3 linked regions of the Caldalkalibacillus thermarum genome follow. The protein of the gene in region 2 interacts with the protein of the main gene of each other region in a pairwise test. Links are inferred from orthologs where the notes say so. Each region holds a gene or a part of one and is shown on either strand. Other genes may lie near its edges. The genes, in order: IEW48_RS00205, rplL and obgE.

The links.
Region 1: the proteins of rplL (region 2) and IEW48_RS00205 interact in binary tests that used the Escherichia coli proteins (3 or more experiments, as listed by UniProt). The link is inferred for Caldalkalibacillus thermarum from one-to-one orthologs.
Region 3: the proteins of rplL (region 2) and obgE interact in binary tests that used the Escherichia coli proteins (3 or more experiments, as listed by UniProt). The link is inferred for Caldalkalibacillus thermarum from one-to-one orthologs.

The regions. Positions count from the first base shown.
Region 1 is NZ_BMKZ01000001.1:28,555-35,407, reverse strand. The notes cover bases 2,842-6,853. They hold IEW48_RS00205 (DNA polymerase III subunit alpha), read right to left. Parts: upstream 6,495-6,853; coding sequence 3,042-6,494; downstream 2,842-3,041. Other genes in these bases: IEW48_RS00200 (Cof-type HAD-IIB family hydrolase), read left to right, coding at 6,651-6,853; ystJ (NADP-dependent malic enzyme), read right to left, coding at 2,842-2,936. Also shown: accA (acetyl-CoA carboxylase carboxyl transferase subunit alpha), read right to left, coding at 1-583; accD (acetyl-CoA carboxylase, carboxyltransferase subunit beta), read right to left, coding at 580-1,449; IEW48_RS00215 (glutamate decarboxylase), read right to left, coding at 1,476-1,661; more of ystJ, read right to left, coding at 1,701-2,841. UniProt on the Escherichia coli protein: DNA polymerase III is a complex, multichain enzyme responsible for most of the replicative synthesis in bacteria. This DNA polymerase also exhibits 3' to 5' exonuclease activity. The alpha chain is the DNA polymerase catalytic subunit.
Region 2 is NZ_BMKZ01000012.1:44,428-47,195, reverse strand. It holds rplL (50S ribosomal protein L7/L12), read left to right. Parts: upstream 1-1,085; coding sequence 1,086-1,451; downstream 1,452-2,768. Other genes in the region: rpoB (DNA-directed RNA polymerase subunit beta), read left to right, coding at 2,402-2,768; IEW48_RS06615 (class I SAM-dependent methyltransferase), read left to right, coding at 1,542-2,147; rplJ (50S ribosomal protein L10), read left to right, coding at 445-957; rplA (50S ribosomal protein L1), read left to right, coding at 1-202. UniProt on the Escherichia coli protein: The binding site for several of the GTPase factors involved in protein synthesis (IF-2, EF-Tu, EF-G and RF3). Is thus essential for accurate translation.
Region 3 is NZ_BMKZ01000005.1:32,740-38,540, reverse strand. What follows is about bases 2,842-5,801. They hold obgE (GTPase ObgE), read right to left. Parts: upstream 4,984-5,801; coding sequence 3,700-4,983; downstream 2,842-3,699. Other genes in these bases: rpmA (50S ribosomal protein L27), read right to left, coding at 5,777-5,801; IEW48_RS03205 (Spo0B domain-containing protein), read right to left, coding at 5,004-5,609; IEW48_RS03215 (gamma-glutamyl-gamma-aminobutyrate hydrolase family protein), read right to left, coding at 2,928-3,638. In the rest of the region: nadE (NAD(+) synthase), read right to left, coding at 1-146; IEW48_RS03230 (phosphotransferase), read right to left, coding at 201-1,211; safA (SafA/ExsA family spore coat assembly protein), read right to left, coding at 1,293-2,180; transcriptional regulator ThrR, read right to left, coding at 2,320-2,781. UniProt on the Escherichia coli protein: An essential GTPase which binds GTP, GDP and possibly (p)ppGpp with moderate affinity, with high nucleotide exchange rates and a fairly low GTP hydrolysis rate.

The sequences.
Region 1 (6,853 bases), on a different replicon or contig from region 2:
CAACACAGATGATAGGGACTTCAAAGCGGGCCATTTCCCGTAGATTGCGGGCGATCGCTTCGCTTTGTCCCCGCTCTTCAGCCGCTTTGCCTGGATAGGCCCCGGGCGTATCAATAAAACAGATAATGGGACGGGAAAATTTATGGGCCTGCTGCATGGCCCTGAGCGCTTTGCGGTAGCCTTCGGGATGGGGCATGCCAAAATTACGGGCGATATTGTCTTTCGTATCCTTTCCCTTCTGATGGCCAACAATGGTCACAGGCTGGCCGTCCAGCTTGGCGATGCCCGCCACTATGGCCGGGTCATCTCCATACAGACGGTCGCCATGAATTTCCACAAAGGTTTCAAAGATCAAGCTTATGTAATCTAAGGTAGTGGGCCGGTCAGGGTGACGGGCAATTTGAACCCGCTGCCAAGGCGTTAAGTTGCTGTATATCTCTTCTTCCAAGCGCCGTGCTTTTTCTTCCAGGCGATTGATCTCCTCTGAAAAATCAATTCCCTTTTCTTTGGTAAATTGCTTCAACTCATCTATTTTTTTGCGCAACTCAATAAGAGGGCGCTCAAAGGGCAAAACTGCCATTATTTCCCCCTCCGTTCGGCATGGACATGGGCATGAATGTCAAGGATATCGGCCAGACGGTCTCTCATCTCCTGGCGGTGAACAACCATGTCCAGTTGTCCATGGGAGAGCAAAAATTCAGCCGTCTGAAAGTCATCTGGTAATTCTTGACGGATCGTCTGCTCAATAATCCGCCGGCCGGCAAAACCAATCAGGGCTTTGGGCTCAGCAATGTTGTAATCGCCCAGGGAAGCAAAGCTTGCCGACACCCCGCCGGTCGTTGGATTGGTCAAAACAGAGATAAACAGAATGCCTGCTTTATCCAACTGGGCTAAAGCAGCGCTGGTTTTGGCCATCTGCATCAGGCTGAGCACCCCTTCTTGCATGCGTGCTCCGCCAGAAGCAGAAAACAAGACAAAGGGGTAGCGTTTCTGGATTGCCCGTTCAATAGCCCGGGTAATTTTTTCTCCTACGACGGAGCCCATGCTGGCCATGCGGAAACGGGCATCCATCACACCTATGACCACAGGGTACCCCTTGATGGTTCCCTCACCCGTAATCACAGCCTCATGAAGCCCTGTTTTTTCCATATCCTGCTTCAATTTCTGCGGATAATCGGGAAAGCCAAGGGGATCCTTGGAGACCATATCGCTATCATATTCAAAAAACCGGCCTTCATCAAGGGTCATCTCAATCCGCTCGCGGGCAGTCACGGGAAAATGATAGCCGCATGCTGCGCACACCATGAGCTGTTTCTTTAGTTCTTTGGTGTAGGTAATCGTTCCACACTGCTTGCACTTGGTCATTAACCCTTCCGGAATCTCTTTTTTTGCTTGCTCAGACAGGATGGTGGCATACCTGCGACGTTTGGAAAACAGATCCTTTAACACATGAACACCTCACATGTTAAGCATGTTTAGGATTGTAAGATGTAAGCCAGTGCTTCACGCACATCATCAAGTTCACTTTCAGGTACAAGGACTTCATACTGTTTGCCATGCTGGATTGATCTCACTTTCACCAGAAAACCTTCTTCGGTCAGACGATCTTGAATTTTTTCAGCTATTTTGGCACTGGGTGCAATATAAATGACCGTCCACATTGCCGATTTGTCCTCCTTGTTTTATCAACACACAGTTGGTTAGCCCTCGATCATGGCCAGTGCCCTGGTTTTCTGGGCCACTTTTTCAGGATCAACCCGGCGTCTGGCCACCCCTGTTTCCATTGCCGCTTTGGCCACAGCCGCAGCCACAGCGGGAGCCACCCGGGGGTCAAACGGAGCCGGAATCACATAGTCGGCCGATAATTCATCATCACTAATCAAGTTTGCAATAGCATATACCGCTGCTTCCTTCATCTCCTCGTTAATATGCGTAGCGTAGACATCCAGGGCACCCCGGAAAATGCCGGGGAAAGCCAGAACGTTATTCACTTGATTGGGGAAGTCGGAACGGCCGGTGCCCATTACTTTGGCCCCCGCTTCAAAAGCTTCATCCGGCATAATTTCAGGCACCGGATTGGCCATGGCAAAAATAACTGGGTCCTCATTCATCGATTTAATCATCTCTTTCGTGAGAGCTCCGGCCACAGAAACCCCGATAAACACATCTGCTTCGCGGATGGCATCGCTTAATGCGCCCTTTATAAAGTGGCGGTTGGTTATTCTGGCCACTTCCTCTTTAATGGAATTCATCCCATAGGGACGTCCCTCGTAAATAGCCCCTTTAGAGTCACATAAAATCATATCCCGCACGCCCATGCGATACAACAGCTTGATAATGGCAATGCCAGCTGCACCGGCACCATTGATGACAACCTTGACACGGGACAGTTCTTTACCAACCACTTTTAAGGCGTTGACCAGTCCGGCCAGGGTCACAATCGCTGTGCCATGCTGGTCATCATGGAAAATAGGAATATTCGTTTCCCGTTTGAGGCGTTCTTCAATTTCAAAGCAATTGGGAGCCGCAATATCTTCCAGATTGACCCCGCCAAAGGTCGGTTCCAATAATTTTACCGTCTCTACAATTTTATCCACATCCGTCGTATCTAAACAAATAGGAAAGGCATCGACACCGGCAAATGATTTGAATAAGACCGCTTTTCCCTCCATCACAGGCAGCGCTGCCCGCGGCCCGATATTGCCCAAGCCGAGGACAGCCGTTCCATCAGATACAACGGCAACCGCATTTCCTTTCATGGTATATTCATAAACCGCTTCCGGATTATCGAAAATCTCTTTACAAGGTTCTGCCACCCCTGGCGAATAAGCTAAACTCAAATCTTTGGCATTGCGCACAGGTACCTTGGATTTAACCGCCAGTTTCCCCCTGTTTTGACGGTGCAAATGCAAGGACTCTTCCCTGATGGTGGGCATCGTTTCACGCTCCTTATCGAAACTGATCACTTGATTTTCATTATAACAAATGGAGAATAAGTGTAAACAGAGTACAACAGCTATTTTTAACACCTGCTTCTAACTTCACCGGGGCGGGGACACTCTTCTGACCTTAACCGCTTCTGGGTCGTTTAAGAGGGTTTTTAGCTTGTCCAGTAAGGTTTCGCTTAACTGAACATGGTAACTCTCCCCCAAGCGGATGGTTTTGCGCTGGCGCTCATAGAACAAATAGACTGGCGTTTTCCCCCCGTGCTGGCGTAACAATGCTTCCAAAGCCTTTAATTTTCCGCCTTCTTCTATTTCAGGGGCGATCTTGACAAAGAGCTGACAGGCATCCTCCTTCACAAGCTGATCTTGCTGCTTTTGGGGCTCCAGTTTAGTCAGGTCAACGGCGCGGGTGATGATCAACTGTTTGCGGTCTTCCCGTTCCTCCAGTTTGCCCTCCACCAAAAGCAGATTGTCCTCCCTGTACAAAGTAGGCTCTTTGGCAAACACTTGAGGGAAAACGACAGTGTCCATTTCTACGCCCTGATCTTCTAATTGGACAAAAGCCATCGCCTCTCCTTTTTTCGTGGTGATCCTTTTGACCCGGTACACATAGCCAACAGTGCGCACCCGCTTCCCTTGTGGTGTCTCTAGCAGCTCAGGGAGGGGGATAACCCCAAAGCGCTTCACCTGATCGCGGTAAGCATCCAATGGATGGCCGGATAAATAAAAACCCAGCACCTCTTTTTCATATTTTAACTGCTCATGGGCGGAAAAAGGCGTCACTTCATGCCAGGTGTAATCATCAGGCAGTTCATCGGCAAAAAAGAACAGCTGGTCGCTGGCTTTTAACCCTTGTGCCCTTTCAGCCATGTCCAATATCTCATCTAAATTGGCCAGCACCTGTGCCCGGTGCATCCCCAGCTCATCCAGTGCCCCTGCCAGGGTGAGCGCCTCGATCACCCGGCGGTTACATATGCGTAAATCGACCCGTTGACAAAAATCGAGCACATTTCTAAACGGCCCCTCCTGCCTGGCCTGCTTAATTTCCCGGACAGCGGCCGCCCCCACATTCTTGATCACACTCAAGCCCAGGCGGATGTGACCCTGTTCCACCGTGACCCCCTCTTCACTGTGCAGCACCGAAGGTGGCAGCACTTTAATGCCCCGTTTGGCTGCCTGATGCAAATAGTCAGCCACTTTTTCAGGGGAGGAAAGGTTCATGGACAGGAGTGCAGCCAGAAAAGCGACCGGATAATGGGCCTTGAAATAGGCCAATTGGTAGGCGATGACAGCGTAAGCGGCAGAATGGGAACGGTTAAACCCGTAATCGGCAAAACGGACGATCAGATCGTAAACATGTTCCGCTACCTCCTGTTCGTACCCCCGTGCCAGACAGCCCTTAATAAAATGATCCCGCTCCCTTTCTAAAATATCCCGCTTCTTTTTACCCACGGCCCGGCGTAACAAATCGGCTTCACCCAGGCTGAACCCCGCCATCTTAGAAGCAATCTGCATAATTTGCTCCTGATAAACAATGATGCCATAGGTGTCTTTTAAAATGGGTTCCAAGTCGGGATGGGGATACTCAATCTTTGTTTTGCCGTGCTTCGCTTGGATAAACAAGGGGATGTTATCCATAGGACCGGGCCGGTATAAAGCTAAAACAGCGATAATATCTTCAAATGTTGTGGGTTTGAGCCGTTTCAGCACGCTCCTCATTCCATCCGACTCCAGCTGAAAGACCCCAGCGGTGTCCCCTTCACTTAACAAACGGAATGTCGCTTCATCATCAAAGGGAATATCATCCAGCGTCAAGCGTTCATCTTCCCGGCGGCCGTGATTGATAATCCGCAATATTTCTTCCAGCATGGTCAAGTTGCGTAAGCCCAGTAAATCCATTTTTAACAAACCCAGGGCTTCCAAATCTTCCATGGGATACTGGGTGAGCGGAATGCCGTCCTGTCCTTCTTGCAAGGGAACATAATGGGTGAGCGGCTTTTCACTGATCACCACCCCTGCAGCATGGATGGAAGTGTGCCGGGCCAAACCTTCCAAGGGCTTGGCCATTAAGATCAGCTGACGTACCTGTTCATCTTCCTCCATCATCTGCCGCAGTTCTGCGGAGGAAGCCAGCGCTTTGTCCAGCGTCATGCCCGGACCAGCCGGAATGCATTTGGCCACACGGTCCACCACGGGAACGGGAAGCCCCAGCACACGCCCCACATCACGGACACAGGCCCGGGCTCCCAGCGTTCCAAAGGTGATGATCTGGGCCACCCTGTCTTTTCCATACTTCTCTACGATATAATGGAGTACTTCGTCCCGCCGCCGGTCGGAAAAATCAATATCAATATCAGGCATTGTGACCCGCTCGGGGTTAAGAAAGCGTTCAAACAACAAATTATACTTGATCGGGTCCACATTGGTGATTTTTAACACATAAGCCACCAAACTGCCGGCAGCGGATCCCCGCCCCGGCCCGGTAATGATTCCCTGTTCATGGGCAAAGCGCATAAAATCCCAGACGATGAGGAAATAATCGGCATAGCCCATCTGACCGATCACTTCCAGCTCATAGTCAAGCCGCTTGCGGATCTCATCCGTAATGATCTCATAGCGTTCTTGCAGGCCTTCTTCACATTTTTGGCGCAGGTAGCCCATAGCGGTCATTCCCTGGGGTACCGGATAAGACGGCAAAATCTCCTGACCCAAAGGGATCTCCACCTGGCAACGCTCGGCAATGCGCAGCGTATTCTCATAGGCCTGGGGAAGGTGGGGGAACAATTGGGCCATTTCCTCCCCGCTTTTCAAATAAAACTCTGGGGAGGGAAATTTGAGACGGTGATCATCCTGTATTTTTTTGCCAGTTCCGATGCAAAGCAAGCAATCATGGGCCACCGCATCCTCTGCCCGGGTGTAATGGACATCATTGGTCACCACCAGAGGGATATCCAGTTCCTCGGCCAAGCGGATGAGACGGGGATTCAGCTTTTTCTGTTCAGGCAATCCATGATCCTGCAATTCAATGAAGTAGTGATCCCGGCCAAAGATGTCCCGATGTTCCAAAGCAACTGCTCTCGCCCGTTCGACGTCACCAGCCAAAAGCGCTTGTTGCAGCTCTCCGGCCAGGCAGCCGCTGAGACAAATCAGTCCCCGGTGATATTCACGAAGCCAGTGCTTGGTTACCCGCGGCTTATAATAAAAGCCTTCCAGGTGGGCCTTGGTGGAGAGCTTCATCAAATTTTGATAGCCCTCATATGTTTCGGCCAAAAGCAGTAAATGGTACAAATGCTCTTCCCCTTTTTTCACCTTCTCATCCAACGGCTTGTTGGTCACATACACTTCCACCCCGATTATCGGCTTGATGCCTTCCGCCTGACATGCCTTGTAAAACGGAATGGTGCCGTACATGACCCCATGGTCGGTCAGAGCCAGCGCCTTCATGCCCAGCCGTTTTGCTTCCTTAACCAGCTCAGTAATGCGGCTGGCCCCGTCTAGCAAGCTGTATTCACTATGGACATGCAGATGGACAAAATCTGTGTGCTGCATCTTCCATCCCCTCTCACAGAGAAAGCCGGCAAACACTTTTCCATCCAAGCCAAAATCCGTTATAATAGGTAAAATACATCATCTCAGTCCAACTGTGTAACTGAAAAAAACGTCCATTCCATGCTTTAATCATATCAAAAAAGGGTTGAAGGTACTATGCCAAAACAGCCTCTGCTCATTGCCGTTGATTTGGATGGCACACTGCTGACCAGCAGAAAACAGATTTCCCCCAAAACCAAGCACGCTTTACAACAGGCTGCCAGCCAGGGCCATTATGTGGTCATTTCCACCGGCCGGCCATTCCGGTCCAGCAAAGCCTACTATGACCAATTAAACCTGGATACTCCCATTGTCAATTT
Region 2 (2,768 bases):
AGATAAGGCTGGCAACGTACATGTTCCGGTTGGCAAAGTCTCCTTTGATACGGCCAAACTGGTCGACAATATTAACACCGTAATGGAAGCTTTGATTAAAGCGAAGCCTGCTGCCGCCAAAGGAACCTATCTGCGCAATGTGTCACTCAGTTCAACGATGGGTCCTGGCATTCGTGTGAACACGGCGAAATTTGCCGGTTAATATAAATCGTTTAAGATGAACTTGACTTTTGTCACCTGAAGTGATACCATCTTACTTGTGTCCAATTAAATAGCACATGCTTAGACATGCCGTAGACAGAAGGTGCCCTGCTGGGCTTAATATCCTTCCGAGGCGTGGGTCAGGTTTCTTCAATTTGCGGATAGCCCCAAGAGAAATCCTATCCTTCGTCTGTCTACAGGCGAAGGATTTTTTTGTTTAGTTATCGATCAGGAGGTGTGAGCATGGGAACAGCACTGGAGCAAAAGAAGCAGATTGTTGAAGATATTGCCACCAAATTGCGCGAGTCTAAAGGGACGATTTTAGTTGATTACCGTGGTCTTGATGTGGCGGCTGTCACTGAATTGCGCAAACAGTTAAGGGAAGCCGGCTGTGAGCTTAAAGTGTATAAAAACACCTTGGCCCGCCGGGCGACACAAGCCATAGATTTAACCGAACTGGATCAATATCTGGTTGGTCCGACCGCAATGGCTTTCAGCCCTGAGGATGCGATTGCGGCAGCAAAAATTTTGCATAAGTTTGCCAAGGATCATGAAGAGCTGGAAATCAAAGCTGGTGTGGTGGAAGGGCAAATCGTCACCAAAGAGAAAGTAGAAGAATTAGCTGACCTGCCGTCTCGCGAAGGATTGCTGGCTATGTTGCTCAGCGTGCTGCAGGCACCTGTCCGCAACTTTGCCCTTGTGGTTAAAGCTGTGGCTGAAAAGAAAGAAGAAGCAGGCGGGCAAGCGGAGGCATAAACCTCTTACGGAAAAACGGAAAGAGGCAGTTTTCAAGCAGGTTAGTCTGATGCCGGACCTGTGATTGTATACAGATATGAAGTTGAGTTCGACCCAAGCATAAAAATCAAACTAAGGAGGAAGTTGTCATGACGAAAGAACAAATTATTGATGCGTTAAAAGAAATGACTGTGCTTGAATTAAATGAATTGGTTAAAGCCATTGAGGAAGAATTCGGTGTTGAAGCTGCTGCTCCAGTTGCTGTTGCTGGTGCTGCCGCAGCAGGTGCTGCTCAAGAAGAGCAAACTGAATTTGACGTTATCCTGGCTAATGCCGGTGGCTCCAAGATTAACGTTATCAAGGTGGTTCGTGAAATTACAGGCCTTGGCTTGAAAGAAGCAAAAGCCCTTGTTGACGAAGCACCGAAGCCAATCAAAGAAGGTGTATCCAAAGAAGAAGCTGAAGAAATCAAGTCCAAACTTGAAGAAGCCGGTGCAACTGTTGAACTGAAATAAACGCATGTAAACCCGCTGTGTTTAACAGCGGGTTTTTTGCAAGTAACAACAGTTGTATGCCTTCAAAGCAAAAGGGAGTGGCTTGACGAAATGACAGAGCATTACTATACCCAAAACCCTGAGGTGGGCCATCAACTGGCCTTGATCGAGGTGACTTTAAGGGGACAGGCGTTGCGCCTGTATACGGACCGGGGTGTATTTTCCAAAAAGAAGGTCGACTTTGGGACCCGCCTGTTGGTTGAAACGGCTGAGCTCCCTAAGGAGGGACGCATTGCGGACGTAGGTTGCGGTTATGGTCCCATCGGGTTAGCGGTAGCCAAGGAATCAGACCGGCGCCAGGTGTTCATGGTCGATATTAACTGCCGAGCCGTCAAGTTGGCAAGAAAGAATGCCCGTCTTAATCACATTGACAACGTGATGGTCAAAGAGAGCGATCTCTTGCAAGCTGTCAAGCAATATCCGTTTGATGCGATTTTGTCCAATCCGCCCATCCGGGCCGGCAAAGCGACAGTATTCAGGTTGTTTGAAGAAAGTTATGAGGCACTCAAGCCTGGAGGCGTATTGTGGATCGTTGTGCAAAAGAAGCAGGGGGCTCCTTCAGCAGTTAAAAAACTGGAGAGTCTTTTCGAACAAGTGGACGAAGTAGAGAAAAAGAAGGGGTACCGTATCATTAAGGCCATTAAATCATCCGTTTAAAAGGAAAACATCGTTAACATAAACCATTGACTGTCCATTTAAATTATGTTATTGTTATAAAATGCGAAATATAGTATGGTCAAAAAGAACACCTTTTTTTCCATTTGTCAAGTGGTTATCCTCAAAAAGGTATGAACGTTATTTTTTTGGGGCAAGCTAATAGAATAGAGCATGTCTGTCAATCAGGGGTCTCTTAAGCTGTAAGCTGATCCTTTTTTGTGTTTTGGAGATTACTTACAATGAGGGGTGAAAAGATGGCTCAGCTTGTTCAATGCGGACGTTACCGCCAAAGAAGGAGTTTTGCGCGCATCAAGGAGGTTCTGGATCTTCCCAACCTGATTGAAGTTCAGCATTCCTCTTATCGCTGGTTTTTGGAAGAAGGATTAAAAGAGTTGTTCGACGAAATATCCCCCATTGAAGATTTTGCAGGAAACCTCGTCTTGGAGTTTATCGATTATAGCTTAGGAGAACCCAAATATACCGTAGACGAAGCAAAAGAGCGTGATGTGACTTATGCCGCACCTTTGCGCGTTAAGGTGCGTTTAATCAATAAAGAAACGGGTGAGGTTAAAGAACAGGATGTGTTCATGGGCGACTTCCCGCTCATGACGGAAACAGGCA
Region 3 (5,801 bases), on a different replicon or contig from region 2:
GAGTGATCGGGAAAAGCTTTTTTAATCAAAAAGGCGGTTAAAGCAGAATCAACGCCTCCACTTACGCCCACCAACAGGCCGGTCGCTCCGGCGTTTTTGGCCAGCGCTTTTAACCAGTCCACGGTAAACTCGATTTTCTTGTCCAACATTCATAATACCCCTTTGGTCTCATATTCATTTAATTCTCGTTTTGGTTTACTTTATTTTACCATAGCCAGACAACGTTGGACAAATGTTCTGCGGCGGTCCCAGTTTTGTTCCAGCTCCTGAAAATAGCGGTACACCTGTTGCGGATGGAAGTTGGCCTCCCGGCGCCAAACACCAAGCCACTTTCTGAATACATCATGGGGAAAAACAAGAAGCAAGAAAACCAGGCGTTTTTGCTCTTTCGGCACCGGAAAAACATGTTCGTAATGGGATAACAGTTGTTTCACTGCATCATACTCCCATCTGGCAGAGGGCAAAACCATGTTAAAAAATTGGACCACATCCACAAGGGGAGGGGCGTAAGCCACCCGGTCATAATCAATCACATAAAAATAACGATCATCAATCACTAAAAAATTGTGCGGGGCAATATCCAGATGGGCGATTTGCCGTTCCCATTGGGCCTCTTCTTCTAAATAAAGCATATAAGCTTGCGGAAACGCATCAAGGGTGCGTTCCGCCCACTCCAAGGCTTCACCTGCCATACGGCTAACCACCTGCAACAGACCATCCTGGTTTTTCCTCCGCGGTAAATCTCGAAATGAGTGCTTAAACTGAACATAACGTTCGTGCCAATCGGCATAGAGTTTTGATTGAACCGGAACGGCGGGTTGGCGTCCAAATATTCCCCCGCCTTGCCGGTGAAAATAAGCGAGCAACCTGAGACTGTTTTGCACATGGGAGGCGTGATTGAGATCGATGGATTTACCCGGTATGAAGGGCATCACACCGTACATGCGCCCCTCGAATTCGTTAATCACAGAACGATGTTTATTGGGCAGAAAAGGCACAACACCCCTTGTTTCCTTGTCCAACAACTGCTGTATACAGCGGTGCTGCCAGCCTAACAGGTTGGCATCCCTGAAAAACTTGACCACAAAACAATCGGCATCTGTAACAGCCGCATAAACATGGTGAGGGCGAATCACATCTAGCGTTTTAATCCTTTTTCCATATCCCTTATAAAAAGACTGTTTGAAGTGTTTCAGTTCCGATTCGTTCATGCTTCACCCTCCCAAGCCTCTCCTTGATTTCATCATATTAAAAAGAGAAGCAAAAAATGCTTCTCTTGCCTGACTGCCCAGTTAGTCCTCCCGTTGTCCATCGGCAGCATTCATTTCCTGGGGCATATAAGTCCCGTGCGTATGACCGCCATAAGGCGGCATACTATATGGCTTGGGATGCCCAGGGGCTTGCGGCAGCATCCAATAAGGGGCAGCGGGATGACAGCCTGGAGGATGATAGACCGGACCACAGTGTGGCCATTTGGGGTACATGGGTTTAGCCGCAGGGAAGTATGCCGGGTATGGATAGAATGGTTCATGTTTAGGAGCAGGCGGCGGTGGGACTGGTTTCACCTTTGCCTTCGGCTTCACTTCTTCCACCGGTATTTTTTTCGGTTCAGCAGGCTTTTTAGGTTCAAATTTGGGTGGTTTGGGTTCAGGTTTAACTGGGGGATGATACACAGGCATCTGGATTGGCTGCTGGTACATATGGACGGGCTGCTGTTGGATCTGGTACATGGGGTTGAAGTGGGTTTGCTGCATCTGATTAAGATGGGCCATATCCAGTTCAATTTTAATTTGATTGATCACTTCCGGCTTTTCTTCCAGCAACAACTTTTTCAAGACATGGGGTGCTGCCTTTTTAAGCAACGCTTTCAGCAATTCGTAATCTTTTTCTTTCGGCACTTCTTTCGGCACTTCTACCTTCACTTCAGACTTAGGTACTTCTTTGGGCTTGACCTCAGGCTCAGGCACTGTTATGGGCTTTTCTTTCACCACATGTTTTGGAGCCGGGGCTGGTTTTTTAGCCTGCACCGGTCCGACAGGAATTTTCACTTTCATTCCGGGCAGAAGCTGGTCTGGATGGGCTAAATGGGTGTTCACCTGCTTCAGTTTTTCAAAGTCTACACCATATTTTTCGGCCAATTTCCACAATGTATCCCCTTTTTGGACAATATGAATCTTCACGAGCATTTCCCTCCTCTATAACTCAGTCTCTACATCTTATGCATGAGTGGGCGGTTTGCTCATGATTTTTTTATCCTGTTAACCGCCAAGAGGAGGGACAGGGTTATACTAAGCACGATGAAAGGTGAATGCCAACGGGTTAAGTTTCCTGGCCAATAATCATCACCTTTTGGACGCCATCCAGCCCTTTTAATCCTTCAGCCAATTGGGTGGCGTCCATATCCATTTGGGCTGTATCAATGGACAAAATGACGTGGGCCAGACCTTGCAAGGGAATAGATTGATTAATGGTCAAAATATTGCCTCTGTTTTGGGCAATGTAGCTTAACATGCGGGACAATACCCCAGTCCGGTGTTCCAAATTGACAGATATGGTTATAATCTTCTGCTTCATGGCCGCATTAAAAGGAAAAATGGCATCCTTGTATTTATAAAAGGCACTGCGGCTCAGTTTAACCCTCTCCACCGCTTCCTGAATCGAGTGAACCACACCGGTTTCTAAAAGCTTTTTGGCTTCGATGGTTTTTTGCATCGATTCTGGCAAGATGTCGGCACGTATCAGGTAAAAGGTATCTTTATCTCGAGTGTTGTGCACAGCCATGTACGGCGTCCTCCCCACATATACATTTGTCTTTCTAAAATTATACAGTATTTTTGCTTCAGACACACGGTCATATTTTGGTATGTTAGATGAAATGGAGCGGAAATGGAGCGAATGATCAAAAATTGCTAAAATAACACCTATTATCAGGCTTGCCTAGCGGCATGGACAAACGCTCTGAACAGCTTTAGTGCATCCTGGTCCCCTTGCACCGCCATACATTCCGGGTGCCATTGAATGCCCAGGATAAAGCGGTGACACTTGCTTTCAAACGCTTCAATTACGCCATCACTGGCCCAGCCGCTCACTTCAAAACCTTGTGCCGGACGGCGGATAGCCTGGTGGTGAAAACTGTTCACCTTGATCCGTTCTTTGCCGATAATGGAAAATAACAGGGAGTTTTGCTCAATCTGCACATAATGGGAGGCATGGGCTCTGGGCGCAAGCTGGGTATGCTGCAAAATCTTTTGATTGTGCTGGGCCCCAATATCCTGGTACATGTCGCCTCCCGCAGCAACATTTAAGATTTGGCAGCCCCGGCAAATGGCTAAAACAGGTTTGTTTTGTTCTAAAAACAGACGGATCAAATGGTATTCAAAAAAATCTCGCCGGGGCGTGATCGTCCCCAGCTTGGGATGGGGCTCCTCTCCAAACAAGGTGGGGTCAATGTCTCCTCCCCCTGTCAGTAACAATCCATCCAACTCTCTGGCCATCTCCGGGATACAGGACGCATCCCACAGGTTGGGCAAGAGAAACGGAAGCCCCCCCGCTTGAACCACTGCATCCACATTATCCTGTGACAGTGTGATCTTCCGTTCCCCTTCCAATCCTGTGGTAATGCCGATTTTGACGCTCATCCTCTCTCCCCTTTGCTTAAGTCTCACCTAGACAGCACCGTGCTGGGACGCTTACCCGCACTTAATCGATAAATTCAAATTCATAGTCTAAAATACGCACCGTATCACCGTCAGTGGCCCCCAGCCTGCGCAATTCATCGTCAACCCCCATCTTGCGCAAAATGCGGGCAAAACGCCGGGCGCCTTCCTCATAGTTGAAGTTAGTCATTTTTAACAACCGCTCAATTTTTTCGCCCTCTACAACAAAGACGTCATTTTCACGATAAACACGAAAATCTGGTTGTTCTTCTTCATACATATACGTCACATGGGCTTCATCTTCTCGGGGCGTAAGCAGGAAAGCATCTTCTGGAATCGTCTCTAACAATTCATAAATGGCATAGACCAGCTCCTTGACCCCTTGTTTCGTCACGGCAGAAATGGGATAGACAGGAATGTCATCAGCCAGTTTCCGGCGAAACGCCTGCAGGTTCTCTTCCGCTCCAGGAAGATCCATCTTATTGGCTGCAATAATCTGGGGGCGTTCTTCCAAACGGTAGTCATACAGCTTTAACTCGTTATTAATGGTTGTATAGTCTTCATAGGGGTCCCGCCCTTCACTGCCAGCCATGTCGATGACGTGGACAATCACCCGCGTGCGCTCAATATGGCGCAAAAACTGGTGACCCAGTCCAACCCCTTGATGGGCGCCTTCAATTAATCCGGGGAGATCGGCCATCACAAAGCTTTTCATGTCGTCCACCCTGACCACGCCCAGATTAGGGGCGAGCGTCGTAAAGTGATAATCGGCGATCTTGGGCTTGGCAGCCGAAACAACGGAAAGCAGTGTAGATTTCCCCACGCTAGGAAAACCAACCAGTCCCACATCAGCCAGCACCTTCAGCTCCAGCGTCAGCCGTTTTTCTTCTCCTGGCTCCCCGTTTTCAGCAATATATGGCGCGGGATTGCTGGGCGTGGCAAAGCGAATGTTGCCTCGTCCACCCCGCCCCCCTTGGGCTACGACAACGCGTTGGCCGTGTTTAACAAGGTCAGCGATCACTTGGCCGCTTTCTTCATCTTTGACCAGCGTTCCCGGAGGTACCTTGATCACAAGATCCGGGGCACCTTTGCCGTGCTGTCCCTTGGAACGCCCGTTTTCACCGTTTTTAGCTTTAAAATGTTTGTTATAACGGAAATCCATTAAAGTGTTCAATCCTTCGTCCACCTCGAGGACAACATCTCCCCCTTTGCCGCCATCCCCTCCAGCCGGACCGCCGTGAGGCACATATTTTTCACGGCGAAAAGCGACCATCCCGTTTCCGCCGTCTCCGCCTTTGACATAAATGGACACCACATCTACAAACATCCCTGCTCACCTCAATCTTTTTACCTAACACTTGCCCATGGACAAATGATTTCTAGCGTCAGTTGCTGTTCAGTCTGGACTTTTTCCACTAGTTTACCCTGGCAGCGCAGCACCTTATCCTGTAACTCTAAGAGGTGGCGGCAACCGATATCCGGGGCCCAGTTTCCCCGGTAGTCACACATGACAGACAGGCAATGGTCGTCACCTTCAAACAACAGATACAGCTGGGGAGGTTTTTCAAATGGAACCAGTTTGCATCCCGTTTCCACCAGCTCAATCAGCCGGTGGACAAGGTGAAAGGCGTGGGGATGTTCCCGGCCGATCTGGCGCATCTGTTCCGCTTCCAGATTCACTTCTACGTCCAAGTGCAGCTTATGGTCCCGCTGATAATTGTAAGTTAACAGCAAATAAGCCAACTCAGGATCTCCCAGTTGGGACAACAAAGATTCCTGGTGTGCCTGCAGGGTCATGTGATCGATATAACGCTGGACATCAGCCAAACGGCCCAGCTGGACATAGCTCTTGACCATCTGGATATGATTGAGCATGTCATGGCGGTAGTGGCGCAGATGGTCAATGATCTTTTTTTTGATCTCCCGCTCATCCTTATTTGTCACTGGATTCACTCTAATCTCCTCCTGCGGGCGCCGGACTGGCCATTTGAACGTGGTTCATTTACCAATATGTTCATATGCCATATTATAAAATATAAACTATTAAACGAAAACCAAAAGCCCAGCAGCTGTGCTGGGCTTCCCTGATGTCATTTAAAGTTGTTGCCGGACCTTTCCCATTATTGGGCAACAGGGTAAACACTC